Regions from separate parts of the Ferrimonas gelatinilytica genome, predicted to be linked through region 1. Evidence: predicted binding sites of a transcription regulator. Region 1 holds the regulator's gene; the other holds the start of a gene.
What was found. Region 1 encodes NrdR, which represses ribonucleotide reductase genes. Its sites were predicted from a motif close to AAACACNANATNTNGTGTTT; they were not measured.

Region 1 (7,931 bases):
GAAGTTGCCCTCGAAGAAGTTAACCTTGCCCTCGTCCCGGTAATCGAGGATGTGGGTGGCCACCCGGTCCAGGAACCAGCGGTCGTGGGAGATCACCATGGCGCAGCCCGGGAACTCCAGCAGGGCGTTCTCCAGAGCCCGCAGGGTTTCCACGTCCAGGTCGTTGGTGGGCTCATCCAGCAGCAGCATGTTGCCACCGGTCTGCAGCAGCTTGGCCAGGTGCAGCCGGCCGCGCTCACCGCCGGAGAGTTCCCCAACCCGCTTCTGCTGATCAGACCCTTTGAAGTTAAAGCGACCCACGTAGGAGCGGGCGGGGATCTCGAAGTTGCCGATCTTGAGGATATCCTGACCGTTGGAGACCTCCTGGAACACGGTCTTGCTGTCGTCCATGCTGTCACGGAACTGATCGACCGAGGCCAGCTTGACGGTATCACCCAGGGTAATGCTGCCGTTGTCCGGTTGCTCCTGGCCGCTGAGCATGCGGAACAGGGTCGACTTACCGGCCCCGTTGGGACCGATGATGCCCACGATGGCGCCCTTGGGCAGGGTAAAGGAGAGGTCGTCGATCAGCACCCGGCCGTCATAGGCTTTGCCCAGGTTGGCAACCTCCAGAACCTTGTCACCCAGGCGTGGTCCCGGCGGGATGAAGAGTTCGTTGGTCTCGTTACGCTTCTGGTAATCGGCGGAGTTAAGCTCCTCGAAACGGGCCATGCGAGCCTTGGATTTGGCCTGGCGCCCCTTGGGGTTTTGGCGGACCCACTCCAGCTCTTTCTGGATAGATTTCATGTGGGCTTTCTCCTGGGCCGCTTCCTGCTCCAGGCGGGCTTCTTTCTGCTCCAGCCAGGAGGAGTAGTTGCCCTCCCAGGGGATCCCCTCACCGCGGTCCAGCTCCAGGATCCAGCCGGCGGCGTTATCCAGGAAGTAACGGTCGTGAGTGATCGCCACAACGGTGCCGCTGTACTCCACCAGGAAGCGCTCCAGCCAGGCTACGGACTCGGCATCCAGGTGGTTGGTGGGCTCATCCAGCAGCAGCATGTCTGGCTTATCCAGCAACAGACGGCACAGTGCGACGCGGCGGCGCTCCCCCCCGGAGAGATGCTCAATCTTGGCATCCCAGGGTGGCAAGCGCATGGCGTCCGCGGCCCGCTCCAGGGCGTTATCCAGGTTGTGGCCATCCTTGGTAGCGATGATCGCCTCCAGCTCGCCCTGCTCCTTGGCCAGGGCATCGAAGTCCGCGCCCTCCTCGGCATAGGCGGCATAGACCTCGTCCAGTCGGGTCAGGGCGTTCTTGACGTCCGCCACCGACTCCTCGATCACTTCGCGTACGCTCTTGGTCAGGTCCAGTTGCGGCTCCTGGGGCAGGTAGCCGACCTTGATCCCGGGCTGGGGACGGGCTTCACCTTCATACTCGGTGTCCACGCCGGCCATGATCCTCAGCAGCGTCGATTTACCGGCACCGTTGAGGCCGAGGACACCGATCTTGGCGCCAGGAAAGAAGGAAAGGGAAATGTCTTTAAGGATATGGCGCTTGGGCGGAACTACCTTGCCCACGCGCAACATGCTGTAGATGAATTGAGCCATCTTTAACCCGCAGTTGAACGAAAAGAGGGGGCAAATTTTACCCCAAGCCGCACGGTTTCGCTGCCCCTATCTTGACCCAATGTACTCTGGGCCCAGATAGGGGCCTCGACCCGTATGATCGTCCGCTGCGGGCCCCTCTTCCCCGCCTAAGGGCCGGCAGGCTGGAAGTGAGAAGTGTTCGCAGGTTTAACATTTGTGGCTAAAAATCCGGAACTTTGCAAAGAAAACGGGATGAGAAGCAACTTTTTTCCTCCAGCGCATTGATAGACTGTGCCGAGCCAAGAGTCGTGTAAATAAGAACCATTTCTAAGTGGCCGGCTCGAATTTTTATCAATTTGTAGGTTTTAGGTATGAACAACGCCAAGTTAACTCTTGTCTGCGCTGCGGTAACCGGTGCGTTCGGTGTCCCGGAAGTGATGGCCGAGGTCTCCCCGGCGGAATCCCGTAAAGATGTTGAGGTGATGGTGATCTCCGGCTCCCGTATGGAGCAGAGCCTCGACAGCGTTGCCGGCTCGGTGGTGGTGATCGACGAGGAGTCGATCCAGCGCAACATGAGCACAGATTTCTCCTCCCTGTTCCGCAACGAAGCGGCGGTGGATGTCAAAGGGGGGGCCGGTAAGCCCACCTCGGTCACTATTCGCGGCATCGGTGGCAACCGGGTGATGATGGTCAAAGATGGCGTCCGGGTGAACAACCAGTACGCCTCGCCGTTGGGTCCCGGTGCCGAGGGGACCGGTCGTGGCCTGACCGAAGTGGAAACCTTGAAACAGGTTGAGGTGGTGAAGGCCGCTGCATCCGCTATGTACGGTTCCGATGCCCTGGGTGGCGTGGTGGTGATGAACACCAAAGATGCGTCCGATTACCTGCTGGGGGATGCACACTACTTCTCCGCCAATGCCGGTTACACCGGGATGAACAACGAGTGGAGCGCCGGCTTTACCGGTGCCGCGGCCTACGGCAACTTTGAAAACCTGCTGACCTATCAATACCGTGAAGGTGAAGAGCAGCAGAACTATGACGGTACCCTGCCGGACAGTGACTTGGTCACCAATAGTGTGCTGTTCAAGAGCAAGTACCTGTTCAACGATTACACCAACCTTCAGTTGACCCTGGATTACCTGGATCAACAGCTGGATCGTTGGGAGCAGAAAGAGCGTAACGGCGTACGTAACGAGGACAGGGACATCGATCGCGGTACCCAGGCCTTTAACGGCTCCCTCCGTCTGCGCTCAGAGCGTCCGACCCTGCTGCATGACAGCCTGGATGTGGTGCTTTACTACGGCTACACCGATCAGAATGAGCACCGGGACTACTTCGGTTTCGCCGACGGTGAGCGTACCGATATGACCCAGTTCCGGGATTACAATTTCGAAGAGTCCCGCTACGGTCTGGCCAGCACTTTCGCTAAGCAGATCGGCAACGAGGGTTACAGCCATAACCTGACCTTCGGCCTGGACGTGGAGCAATCCACCATGAAGCGCCACCGTACCTACTACACCCCGGGTGAGGGCGGCTGGGTGGGCGAGGACCAGTTTGCGTTCGCCGATACCGACAGCCTGCGCGTGGGCGCCTTTATTCAGGATGACATCACCCTGCTGGATGGTCGCCTGAACCTGATCGCCGGCCTGCGCTATGACTACTTCCGCAACACGCCGGATGCCCAGATGGCGGAGGATTTCGGCCGTGACCCTGCCGACTTCGAGCAGATGAGTGACGGTTTCTGGTCGCCCAAGCTGGGCCTGGTGTACCACATTACCGACGCGGTGAGCGTCTACGGTCAGTACGCCTACGGTTACAAGATGCCGACGCCGGATCAGAAGTGGGGTGAGCTGGAGATCCAGGATGGCCGCATGCCGTTCCCGGTGGAGATTATGCCCAACTACGATCTGGAAACCGAAGAGTCCCATACCTTGGAGATCGGTGTCCGGGGCAACCACCAGAACACCTCCTATGAGCTGACCGGTTTCTACACCCAGGCCAATGACTACATCGACTGGGAGTTTAAAGATGCGCCTACCTGTACCCCGACCGGTTGGGGCGTGCCCTTCCCGATCTTCGGCCCATGGTGTGAGGACCCCAATAAGCTGGATCCCGTCTTGGCGCTGCAATACGACTACGTGAACCGTGACCAGGTAAAGATTTACGGCTTCGAGGGGCAGGTGAGCCACTGGATCAATAACGATCTGGAGCTGTGGGGTAATATCGCTTACACCTATGGCACCGATCATAACGGTGACTTCCTTAACACCATTAGCCCGCTCAAGGGCAGCCTGGGGGTCAATGCATACACCCAGATCGCCAGCAAACCCACCACCGTGGGCGGGGTGGTGCGTATGGCCAGCGGCATGGACCGCGTTAAAGAGACCCCGGTGATCCCGGTGGAGGATCCGCTGTACGATCCTAAGTACAACGAGGTCTACACCACCGACGGCTATGCGGTCGTGGATGTTACTGTCGGCGTCGAGCTGACCGATAATTGGCAGTTGCGTGCGGGTGTGTTCAACCTGCTGGACAAGGAGTACATTGATTACGCCGATGTGGCGGGTCAGTCCAAGTACCTAATGGACAACATGGGGGCACCGGAGTCCAACTTCACCCAGCCGGGCCGCTACTTCAACGTTAACGTGAAGTACCAGTTCTGACCTTTGGCGATCGCCGCCTGAGCATCAAGCCGGACCCTGCGTCCGGCTTTTTCTTGGGCGGCGTTTTGTTATGACGGGATGCGAGGATGAGATGCGGTCACTGACGACGGCGGAGCCCGGGAAGGTTCGAAGTCGGTCCAAACCAGCAGTGGATCCGACAGAGGACAAACCCGGTTGCGCTCCCGGCTTTCAGGTCGCCAAAGTGTGATCTTGGGGGGGGTAATTTTGCCCGGTGTGGTGAGGATGCTCACAATCGCTTGGGATAATGGGATTCAAAAGGTAAAATGCGCCACCTTAGGAACGCTTTATTACTTTACCTACCTTACTTACCGGCCAGGAGAGCAGGATGTTCGAACGCAGTATGAATATCGCGGACTTTGATCCCGAGTTGTGGCAAGCGATGGAAGCGGAGCGGGTGCGCCAAGAGGAGCACATTGAGCTTATCGCCTCGGAAAACTACACCAGCCCGCGCGTATTGGAAGCCCAGGGTTCTCAGCTGACCAACAAGTACGCCGAAGGCTATCCGGGCAAGCGTTATTACGGTGGCTGTGAGCACGTCGATGTGGCGGAGCAGCTGGCGATCGATCGCGCCAACGCGCTGTTCGGGTCCGAGTACGCCAACGTCCAGCCGCACTCCGGTTCCCAGGCCAATGCCGCCGTCTTCATGGCCCTGCTGCAGCCCGGCGATACCGTCCTGGGGATGAGCCTGGCCCACGGTGGTCACCTGACCCACGGCGCCTCCGTCTCCTTCTCCGGCAAGATGTACAACGCGGTGCAATATGGGATCAACCCGGACACCGGCGCCATCGATTATGATGAGATCCGCGCCCTGGCCAGGGAGCATCAGCCGAAGATGATCATCGGCGGTTTCTCCGCCTACTCCGGCATCATTGATTGGGCCGAGTTCCGCGCCATCGCCGACGAAGTGGGTGCTTACCTGTTCGTGGACATGGCCCACGTGGCAGGCCTGGTGGCGGCGGGGGTTTACCCGAATCCGGTCCCCCATGCCCACGTAGTGACCACCACCACCCATAAGACCCTGGGCGGTCCCCGTGGCGGTTTGATCCTCTCCGCCATTGGCGATGAAACCCTCTATAAGAAGTTCAACTCCGCGGTGTTCCCTGGTGGTCAGGGTGGCCCGCTGTGTCACGTGATCGCCGCCAAGGCGGTGGCTTTCAAGGAGGCGCTGCAGCCGGAGTTTGCCCAGTACCAGCAGCAGGTGGTGAAGAATGCTCAGGCGATGGCGGACGTATTCATTAACCGTGGCTATGACGTGGTTTCCGGTGGTACCCAGAACCATCTGTTCCTGCTGGACCTGATCAGCAAGGACATTACCGGTAAAGACGCCGATGCGGCCCTGGGTCGGGCCAACATCACGGTGAACAAGAACTCCGTGCCGAACGATCCCCGTAGCCCCTTCGTCACCTCCGGCCTGCGGATCGGCACCCCGGCGTTGACCCGCCGTGGTATCGGCGAAGCGGAAGCCCGGGAGCTGACCGGCTGGATCTGCGACATCCTGGATAACTTCGGCGATGAGTCCGTCGTGGAGCGGGTGAAGCAGCAGGTGGTGGAGCTCTGCGCCCGCTTCCCTGTTTATCGCTAAGGGTTCACCGGGACGACGACGTCCCCAGAAAAACAAGCCCGCCTTCTGGCGGGCTTTTGTTTGCCTCTACCTTACTCTGGCGGACAAAATTCGGTATTCTTGCCCGCACCTTTTTACCCTGTTTGCGGAGACGCCATGCACTGTCCCTTTTGTGCTGCCAGCGATACCAAAGTGATCGATTCCCGCCTGGTGGCGGATGGCCACCAGGTGCGCCGGCGCCGGGAGTGCCTCACCTGCCATGAGCGCTACACCACCTTCGAGTCTGCGGAGCTGGTGATGCCGCGGATCATCAAGCAGGACGGCACCCGCCAGCCCTTCGATGAGGAGAAGCTGCGTCGGGGTTTGCAGCGGGCGCTGGAGAAGCGTCCAGTGGGCACCGAGCGGGTGGAACAGGCGGTGAGCAAAATCAAGTCGGCGCTGCGTGCCACCGGTGAGCGGGAGGTCCCCTCCAGCATGCTCGGTAACCTGGTGATGGAGCAGCTGGTGACCCTGGATAAGGTGGCCTACATCCGCTTTGCTTCGGTGTACCGTGGCTTCGATGATCTTGCCGAGTTCGGCGAGGCGATCGCCCGCCTGGAAAAACGTTAATGAATGATGCGGGTTTCAGCGCCACCGATGCCACGCACATGGCCAGGGCCATCGCCCTGGCTAAGCGGGGTTGGCTCACCACGCGGCCAAACCCCAGGGTGGGGTGTGTGCTGGTCAACGAGGGTACCGTGGTGGGCGAGGGCGCCCATCTCAAGGCGGGCGAACCCCATGCCGAAGTCCACGCCCTGCGTGCCGCCGGTGCACACGCTCGTGGTGCCACCGCCTACGTCACCCTGGAACCCTGCAGCCACCATGGCCGTACGCCCCCCTGTGCCGAAGCGCTGATCGCTGCCGGCGTTGCTCGGGTGGTGGTGGCGATGGTGGACCCGAACCCCCAGGTGGCGGGGCGTGGCTTGCGGATGCTGGAGCAGGCGGGGATCCCCACCTCTGCAGGCCTGATGCAGGCCCAGGCCGAGGCGCTCAATCCCGGCTTTATCAAGCGGATGAAAACCGGTCTACCTTGGGTCCGGGTCAAGCTGGCGGCCAGCATTGATGGCCGTACGGCCCTGGCCAATGGCGATTCCAAGTGGATCACCGGCCCACAGGCGCGGGCTGACGTTCAGCGCCTGCGAGCCCAGAGCGACGCGGTGATCACCGGTGCCGACTCGGTGCTGGCGGACGATCCCAGCATGAATGTCCGCCACCAGGAGTTGGGTAGCTGGCGCCAACGCATCAGTGCCGAGCAGCTGATGCAACCGCTTCGGGTGGTGGTGGATGGCGAGGCCCGACTGGCCCCGCCGCTGAAGTTGCTCCGTTGTGAGGGGCCGATCTTGTTGGCCAGCCACCGCGGCTACCCGGCCATTTGGCCCGATGGCGTCACCTGCTGGCAGGGCCCGCGTCAGGCCCAGGGCAAACTGGATCTTTCGGCGCTGCTGACAGAGCTGGGCCGCCGTGAAATCAACGAGGTGCTGGTGGAAGCCGGCGCCGGTTTGGCTGGCGCTTTCATCAGCGCCGGTCTTTGGGACGAACTGGTGCTTTACCAGGCCCCGAAGCTGATGGGCAGCGGCGCCCGCGGTCTGCTACAGCTGCCCGATTTCCCCGCCATGGCGGCGGTGGACACCTTGACCTTTAGCGATGTCCGTCGCGTCGGCGCGGATCTGCGCCTGACGCTGACGCGGCAGGAGAGATAACACCATGTTCACTGGCATCGTGGAAGCCGTTGGCACACTGCGCAAACTGGAGCCTCGGGGCGGCGATCTCCGGGTTACCGTCGACACCGGCAAGTTGCCGTTGGAGGACGTGAAGCTGGGCGACAGTATCGCCACCAACGGCGTCTGCCTCACCGTAGTCAACCTGGGGGCGGATCACTTCGTGGCGGATCTGAGCGCCGAGACTCTGGCATTGACCAACTTCGACCACTATGGCGTGGGCCAGAGGGTCAACCTGGAGCAGGCGGTGACCCCGAGCACCCGCTTGGGGGGCCACCTGGTCAGCGGCCATGTGGACGGCGTGGCCGAGGTGGTCAGCCGGCACACCAGGGCGCGGGCCATCGAGTTTTGGCTGCAGGCGCCCGCCGA
Region 2 (7,931 bases), on a different contig from region 1:
CCCATTATCGGTGGTGAACGCCCCAAAGGGACCTCCGTCATCATCGAAGACGTGGCGTTTCGGGTAGAGGATCTGGCCAACGCCGCCGCAGATCTGTCAGAGCTGTTCCAGGTCCATGGTTATCCCGAGGGGGTGATCTACGGTCATGCCCTCGACGGCAACTTCCACTTCATTATCACCCCGAACTTCCGGCGAAAATCCGACGTGGAGCAGTTTGACCGCTTCATGCAGGCCATCGCCGATCTGGTGATCAACAAATACGATGGCTCCATGAAGGCTGAGCATGGTACCGGGCGCGCCGTGGCCCCCTTTGTTGAGCTGGAGTGGGGACCCAAAGCCTATGCGCTGATGAAAAAGCTCAAAGAGGCCTTCGACCCCGACCGTCTGCTCAACCCCGGCGTGATCCTCAATGAGGATGCGGAGGTGCACGTCAAGCAGATCAAAAGTTCCGCCGCGGTAGATGATTACGTGGACCGCTGCATCGAGTGCGGCTTCTGCGAACGCACCTGCCCCACCAACAATCTCAACATGTCCCCACGCCACCGTATTACCACCCTGCGAGAGATTGAACGATTGGATCAGGCCGGTGAGCACGCCAAGGCGCAAAAAATGCGGGAGGCGGCCCAATACGACGTGATCGATACCTGCGTGGCCTGCCAACTCTGCACCATCGCCTGCCCCGTCGACAACAACATGGGCATGCTCACCCGGAAACTGCGCAGCGAACAGCTCACCAGTACCGCTCAGAAGGTATTGGATTTCCAGGCCAACCACTACAAAGGGGTCAACCAGGTATTGAGCACGGGCTTTGACCTGCTGCACGGGATCCACAAGTTTACCGGTAGCACCATCACCGGAGGCCTGATGAAGGTCGGACGTGTTATCACCAAGGAGGTCCCCTACTGGGATCCGTCGTTCCCGAAGGGGGGAAATCTGCCCAAACCGACACAGTCCGGTGAGGGGCGTCCCGTCGTCGTCTACTTTGCCGCCTGTGGTGGCCGAACTTTCGGCCCGACCCCGGAAGATCCGGATCACACCACCCTGCCCGACGTCATGGTCACCCTGCTGGAGCGAGCTGGCTACGAGGTTCGGGTCCCGGACAATACCCGCCAGCTTTGCTGCGGTCAGATGTGGGAATCCAAAGGGGATTACAAAAACGCCGACGGGAAACGAAAGGAGCTGATCGATGCCCTCGAGGCGATGACCGATGGCGGCCAGCATCCTGTGATCATCGACGCCCTCTCCTGCACCAAGCGGACCCTGCAGGACGCCGGTGTCGACTACACCCTGGTGGATGCGGTCGATTTCATCCACGACCACCTACTGGACAAGCTGGAGTTGGTCAATCGTAAGGCCCAAGTCGCCCTTCACGTCGGCTGCAGCGCCGAGCATCTCAATGCGGGCAGCAAGATGAACGCCATCGCCGAGCAGTGTGCCGACCAGGTGATCCGTCCGGAAAGGATATTTTGCTGCGGTTTCGCCGGTGAAAAAGGGCTGTTCAAGCCGGAGATCAATGCCGATGCCCTGCGAAACCTGAAAAGCCAGTTGCCAGAGGGGCTCAATGAGGGCTATTACGCCAACCGTATGTGTGAGTTGGGCCTGACACGCCACAGCGGGATCAGCTACCGCCACCTGGCGTATCTGGTCGAGGAGTGCACCCGCCCGGCGGGAAGCTAAAAAAACCAACGTGGCCCGGCGGCCCAACACCGCCGGGCCACGCTTATGTTCCCTACTTAACCCCCCACGAAACCTGGTGTAGACCCGCTCATTCAGCGGCTCCGCTTCCCTTCTCATCCCAAAGCTGCCCCGACTCGATGCAGTGAACACCGGCCTTCGCCTCACGGGCCCTCTCCACCATGACCGCCGCCAACCTTGCCACCGGAACCGGGCGCCAGTGAGCACTGCCGGGCAGACAGGTGAGGAGATTCAGTATCCGTTCACCCAGATGTTCGCCAAAACGGGGCTGAGGACGCGCCAGCAGTGAGGGACGATAGAGATAGAGGCTGGGTAGCTCAAGGTCCATCAGCGCCCGCTCCATCTCCCCTTTGCATCTCAAATAAAAAGCACGCCGTTGGGGATTTGCTCCCTTACTGCTGATCACATGCATCGTGCCGACCCCATGCTTTTTCGCCCACTGCCCCAAGGCCACCACCGCATCCAGGTCGAGCGCTCGAAATGCCGCCTTGCTCCCGGCCTGGGCCAAGGTGGTGCCAAGACAGCAAAATAGCGCTGTCACAGGTTCATCTAGGGCCAGTCGCTCGAGGGAGGCTGGAAGTTCGATACGCTTGAGGGTGACCTTTTGACCGGACGGAGCTGGAACCGGCGCCCAGTGATGCTCGATAACTTTAGGGTTATCGCACCAGGGAGTCATACTGCGAGTGAGAAGGTGGATCCTGTGGAGGCGCTCATCGGCCAGCAACCGACCCATCAGCTCGCGGCCGGTCGCACCGGTGGCGCCAGCCACCACCACACTGTTTCCTACCACTCTTCCCTGCGTTTCCATCCCTAATCCCGATTGGTGTTTCTGCCTATCCTAACGGTGATGGAGCACCGTAGGTATAAAAATCAGACTAATAGTGAGGGACTTGCGGTAAGTGAACCCTATTCGGTACGCACCGACCGACTGGACCTAAGACCGGCGACTAAAGCGTCAGGGCATGGATCCGCTGATTTCGGCTGCCGCGCCACTGAAGCGTCATATCTTTCTGCGCCTCGATGAAGGGCCCGTCCACCAGCACATCCACGTAATCGATCACCGCCAGTTGTGCCTCGCTGAGCGATTCCCGTTCGTAGCCGGTCCAGAGCCAGATATCTTTCCCCTGAGTCTCTCTCCTGACACGACGAACCAGGGCCAAAACGGCGCCCACGTTGGCCGGATGCAGGGGATCACCGCCGGAGAGCGACAGACCGCGGCGACGGATGCGGGTATCGTTCAGATCCTGGATGATCCTGTCCGACATCGCCTGGTCAAAGGGATGACCGGAGTCCAGCCGCCAGGTTGACTGGTTATAGCAGCCACGGCACTGGTGCTCGCAACCGGAAACAAACAACGTGCAACGGGTTCCGGGCCCGTTCACCACGTCCACGGGGAAGTACTGATGGTAATGCATGGTTACTCCACGTATGGCGCCACCCGCACTGGGCGCCCGCACGGCGCAGGCACTCCGTACGGATCGGCAGGGCGGACTCAAAGGTGCTTGACCCGCCGCTTTACCTCCTCCTGCTTTCCGGCATTAAAGGGGCGTGCGTCCGGACTCCCCAGGTAGCCGCACACGCGGCGCGTCACCGACACCCTGGCAGGGTCGGCGTTACCGCACTGGGGACAAACGAAGCCTTTGCTGGTGCAGGAAAACTCACCGCAGTGCCCACACTCGTAACACTCATCGATGGGCGTATTGGTGCCGTAATAGGGCACCCGGGCGTAACTGTAATCCCACACATCCTCCAGCGCCTCGAGGTTGTGCTGCATATTGGGATACTCGCCGTAGCTGATGAACCCGCCGGAACTGATCGCGGGGTAGACCATTTCGAAATCGATCTTGTCATAGGGATTCACCCGCTTCTCCACATCGAGGTGGAAGCTGTTGGTGTAGTATCCCTTGTCGGTTACGCCATCCACCAGGCCAAACTCCTGGGTATCGATTTTACAAAAGCGAGTACAGAGATTTTCGCTGGGTGTCGCATAGAGGCTGAAGCCGTAACCGCTCTCTTGACTCCAGCGATCCACCGCCTTTTTCAGGTGGCGGACAATATTGACCGCTTTCTCCCTGAGGATGTCGCTGTCGTAGAGATGGGTCTGGGCCCCAAACAGGGCATTCACCGTTTCATGCAAACCGATGTAACCCAGCGAGATGGAGGCCCGACCACCCTTGAAGATCTCGGTGATCTCATCATCCGCCTGCAGGCGAACACCGCAGGCACCCTCCATGTAGAGGATCGGCGCGACCCGGGCCTTGACCCCCTGTAGACGCTCGATGCGGGTCATCAGCGCCTTGTGGGCCAGCGCCAGTCGCTCATCCAACAGCGAGAAAAATCGGGATTCACAGCCTTTGGCCTGCATCGCCACCCGCGGCAGGTTGAGCGAGACAACACCCAGGTTATTGCGCCCCTCATGCTGCAACTGTCCCCCCTCTTCATACACCCCCAGGAAGGAGCGACACCCCATGGGGTTTTTGAAGGAGCCCGTGACCTCCACCACTTTGTCGTAGTTGAGGATGTCCGGGTACATCCGCTTGGAGGCACACTCCAGGGCCAGCTGCTTGATGTCGTAGCTGGGATCCCCCGCCTTGTGGTTGTGGCCCTCCTTGATGGCGAACACCAGCTTGGGGAACACCGCCGTTTTGCGGTTCTTACCCAGCCCCGCGATGCGGTTGCGCAGAATTGAGCGCTGGATCAGCCGAGCCTGCCAGCCACTGCCGAGTCCGAACCCGAAGGTCACGAAGGGCGTTTGTCCATTGGCGGTGTGCAGCGTGTTCACCTCGTACTCCAGCGACTGGAAGGCGTCATAACACTCTTTTTCCGTGCGTGCCTGCGCGTAAGCGCGCGGATCCGGAACCTGCCACTCCCTGGCCACCGCCAGGTGTTTGTCGTAGCTGGCCTGAACATAGGGCGCCAGCACCTCGTCGATGCGATTGATGGTGGTCCCGCCATAGATATGGCTGGCCACCTGGGCGATGATCTGGGCCGTCACCGCTGTCGCGGTGGAGATCGACTTCGGCGTGTCTATCTCCGCATTGCCCATCTTGAACCCCCCCGTGAGCATTCCGTGGAGGTCGATCAGCATGCAGTTGAACATCGGGAAGAAGGGCGCGTAGTCCAGGTCGTGGTAGTGGATTTCGCCCCGCTCGTGGGCCGTCACGACGTCACGGGGCAGGATATGGCGACAGGCGTAATGCTTGGCTACGATCCCCGCCAGCAGATCCCGTTGGGTCGGGATCACCTTGGCGTCCTTGTTGGCGTTCTCATTGAGCAGATCCGAATTACTCTGCTCCACCAGGCCGCGGATCTCCCGGTTGAGATGGCTGGCGCGCTCACGGGCCAGATCCCTATCATGGCGATATTCGATGTACGCCCGGGCGATCGCCTTGTTGGGGCCGGCCATCAAGGCGTCCTCAACGGCGTCCTGAATGCGATGGATCGCAACCTCCTGCTCCGCTGCCAGTTGTCGGGTTACGGTTTCGGCCACCTGGTTGGCATAGGCGCTATCGCCCTGCCCCACGGCTTCTGCGGCCCGAAGCACCGCTTGCCGAATACGTTCACCGTCGAAGTTTGAGCGGCATCCGTCCCGCTTAATCACTACTGGCATCAAGTTCACTCCTCTCAACAGGCGCCTCCCTGACAACACCAGATATGGTGCTTCCGGACACCCACAACACAAAATATAGGATACATTGGAGCATTACCCTCACCCATTGACCGTGACCGGGATCAATATAGGGTGCGATGGCTCAGTAACCGAACAGGAAATGGCGAGGGCTTGCACGCCACCATAAAGGGGCGCGAACTATAGCGAACTAGCACTTGGCGATCACGCCGAGAAACCGGATACTTGGGGGCGATCACCCTTAGGAGAAATCAAGCTTGATCTGTCGGATCCATCACCCTCGGCAGGGAGCACGGCCGTGAGGTTCTGCCATTTTTTGCGTCGCTTACGACCCGCTCAGGATGCAGAAGAGCGCCGTCGACGCTGGCAAAAAGAGCTGGAAGCGGTACCGATCCTGACCCATCTTGGCCAGGTGGACGCCGACCGCCTGATTGCTCTGGGCCAGGCGTTCCTGGCTCAGAAACGCTTCGTCGTTGCCGGCCCCGGTGTCACACTGACCGATCGGCTCTGTATCCGTACCGCCCTGATGGCGTCGCTGCCTGTTTTGACCAAAAACCTTTCCCACTACGCCACCTTCTACGAGGTGCGTTTCCACGCCGACCTCTTCGAAGGCGACGCCCAATGGCAGGATGAGCTCGGACTGGTGCATGAGGAAACAGACTTGCTCGCCGGAGAGGCTTGGGAGCAGGGCCCTGTCCAGTTTTCCGTGGTGGATATCGATGCCAGTGGCGACTGGAGCGGCTACAACGTGGTGATCCACGAGTTGGCCCATAAGCTGGACATGGCCAGTGGTGAGGTGAACGGTACACCGCCCTTGAGCCTGAATGCACTCTCCGTGTGGCAACAGACGCTCGAACGGGCATTTCAAACCCTGGAGCAGCAATACCACGAGGCCCTTGAACAGGAGTGGGGGGAAGCAACGATCCAACAGCGGCTGCCGATGGATCCTTACGCCCTGACCAACAGGGGCGAGTTTTTTGCCGTCAGCAGCGAAAGCTTCTTCACCCAGCCCCACCGGCTCGCCGAGGCTCTACCCCACTGGTATCACTGCCTGCAATCCTACTACGGGCAGGATCCCCGCCAACGCGCGCCCAAGCCCAACCAAGGCTAAAGGCCACTGCCGACACCCAAGGGCCATCATGGGCGCTGAGCTTCGCCAAGAAGGCTCATAATTTTCCGGGCGATATCGGCATTGTCCTGGAACCCGATAAAGGTGTCCGCGCCCTCTCCGTAGGCCATGACGCTGACATCCTCACCGGTGTGGCCGCTGGTGGTCCAGCCGGTAAAGGAGCGCTTGGCCACCAGTTGGCCAATTCGCGAGGAAAGATGGTAGGGCCCCTCCCCGTCAAGCTGCGCCTTACGGGCCAGCGCCAGCATCGCCAACTCCTGCGACGAAAGCGGCAGCGACGCGTAACGAGACCAGACCGCCTCCACCGGCGACTCCGGCGCTTCGAGCATCTTACGGGCGATATAGCCCGCGGTCCGCTCCACCTGTAGGATCGGCCCAGGCAGCCACTGGTAGGTACCGCCGGCCCCAAGGGTGAGGCCACCGGTGGAGTGATCCGCCGTTATCACCAGGAGGGTGTCCGGATTCTCCTCCACAAAGGCTTTGGCACGCTCCACCGCTTTGGCGAAGTCCGCCATCTCCCCCAGGGCGCAGCGGATATCATTGGCGTGGCCACACCAGTCGATCTGACTTCCCTCCACCATCAGGAAGAATCCGTTGGGTTGGGACGAAAGCAGGGCCAATGCCTTATCGGTCATTCGCAGCAAGCGGTCTGGGTGCGCACTGTCGATGGCGTGGGGCAGCGCAACCTCAGCCATCAGCGCCATCGCCGGTAAGCGCTCCAGTTGCTCCAACTCTGCCATCTCCCAAGCCTGCTGCCAGCCCATCTCCCTCAGCTGCAGTGCTAACCCGCCCGGGGCGCGGGAAAAATAGCGCTCGCCACCGCCAAACATCAGATCCAACATAGTTTTGTCAGCGATACGCTTATGCACATATTGCTCGGCGATGGCGTCATAGAGACTGCGACGCTTAACGTTGGCCAGAAAGCTGGCCGGAGTGGCGTGATTCACCTGGGAGGTGGTCACAACACCGGTGCTTTTGCCCAGAAGTCGCGCCTGTTCAAGAATGGAACGCAGCGGGACCTGATTGTTGTCCACCCCGATGGCGCCGTTGTAACTTTTCACCCCCGTCGCCAACGCGGTGGCAGCAGCAGCGGAGTCGGTCACGAAGGTGTCATCCATGGGGTAGGTCGAAGCACTGCCCACCAGAAGTTGGTCAAAGATGGTCGGCGCGATCGCGCCACCGGGCTCTCCCGCCAACGCATAGCGGTAAGCGGTGAGATAAGCGGGCCCCATGCCATCGCCGATCATGAAGATAACATTACGCACCTCATCCCGGGCTGATGCGGGCAACGCCGCCCCCAAAACCATCATCATCAGGCCCGCGAGCCAGGCTTTTCTCCTCCCCATCCTCATTCCTCTGCTTTTTGATCAAGGCGGTGTTGGCGCCCGCCGTTTCTGGTCTTGGCAAGGGTATAACAGCGACGCGGCCGGACCAAGTAAGGGGGTCACCGAGGAGGCGTCGCTAAGGATGGGGCAAACT

Region 2: a site for NrdR is predicted at 5,339-5,358, ahead of nrdD (anaerobic ribonucleoside-triphosphate reductase). Genes of this name have one in related genera too.

What each region holds. Positions count from the first base shown of each region.
Region 1 covers NZ_BAABLF010000012.1:9,643-17,573, reverse strand. The annotation lists gene ettA (energy-dependent translational throttle protein EttA) at 1-1,581, opposite strand, end outside; gene ABD997_RS09625 (TonB-dependent hemoglobin/transferrin/lactoferrin family receptor) at 1,932-4,223, shown strand; gene glyA (serine hydroxymethyltransferase) at 4,570-5,826, shown strand; gene nrdR (transcriptional regulator NrdR) at 5,962-6,414, shown strand; gene ribD (bifunctional diaminohydroxyphosphoribosylaminopyrimidine deaminase/5-amino-6-(5-phosphoribosylamino)uracil reductase RibD) at 6,414-7,544, shown strand; gene ABD997_RS09605 (riboflavin synthase) at 7,549-7,931, shown strand, end outside.
Region 2 covers NZ_BAABLF010000005.1:160,876-168,806, reverse strand. The annotation lists gene ABD997_RS03110 (FAD-binding and (Fe-S)-binding domain-containing protein) at 1-1,677, shown strand, start outside; gene ABD997_RS03105 (Rossmann-fold NAD(P)-binding domain-containing protein) at 1,766-2,485, opposite strand; gene nrdG (anaerobic ribonucleoside-triphosphate reductase-activating protein) at 2,643-3,110, opposite strand; gene nrdD (anaerobic ribonucleoside-triphosphate reductase) at 3,188-5,305, opposite strand; gene ABD997_RS03090 (M90 family metallopeptidase) at 5,622-6,434, shown strand; gene ABD997_RS03085 (alkaline phosphatase) at 6,461-7,798, opposite strand.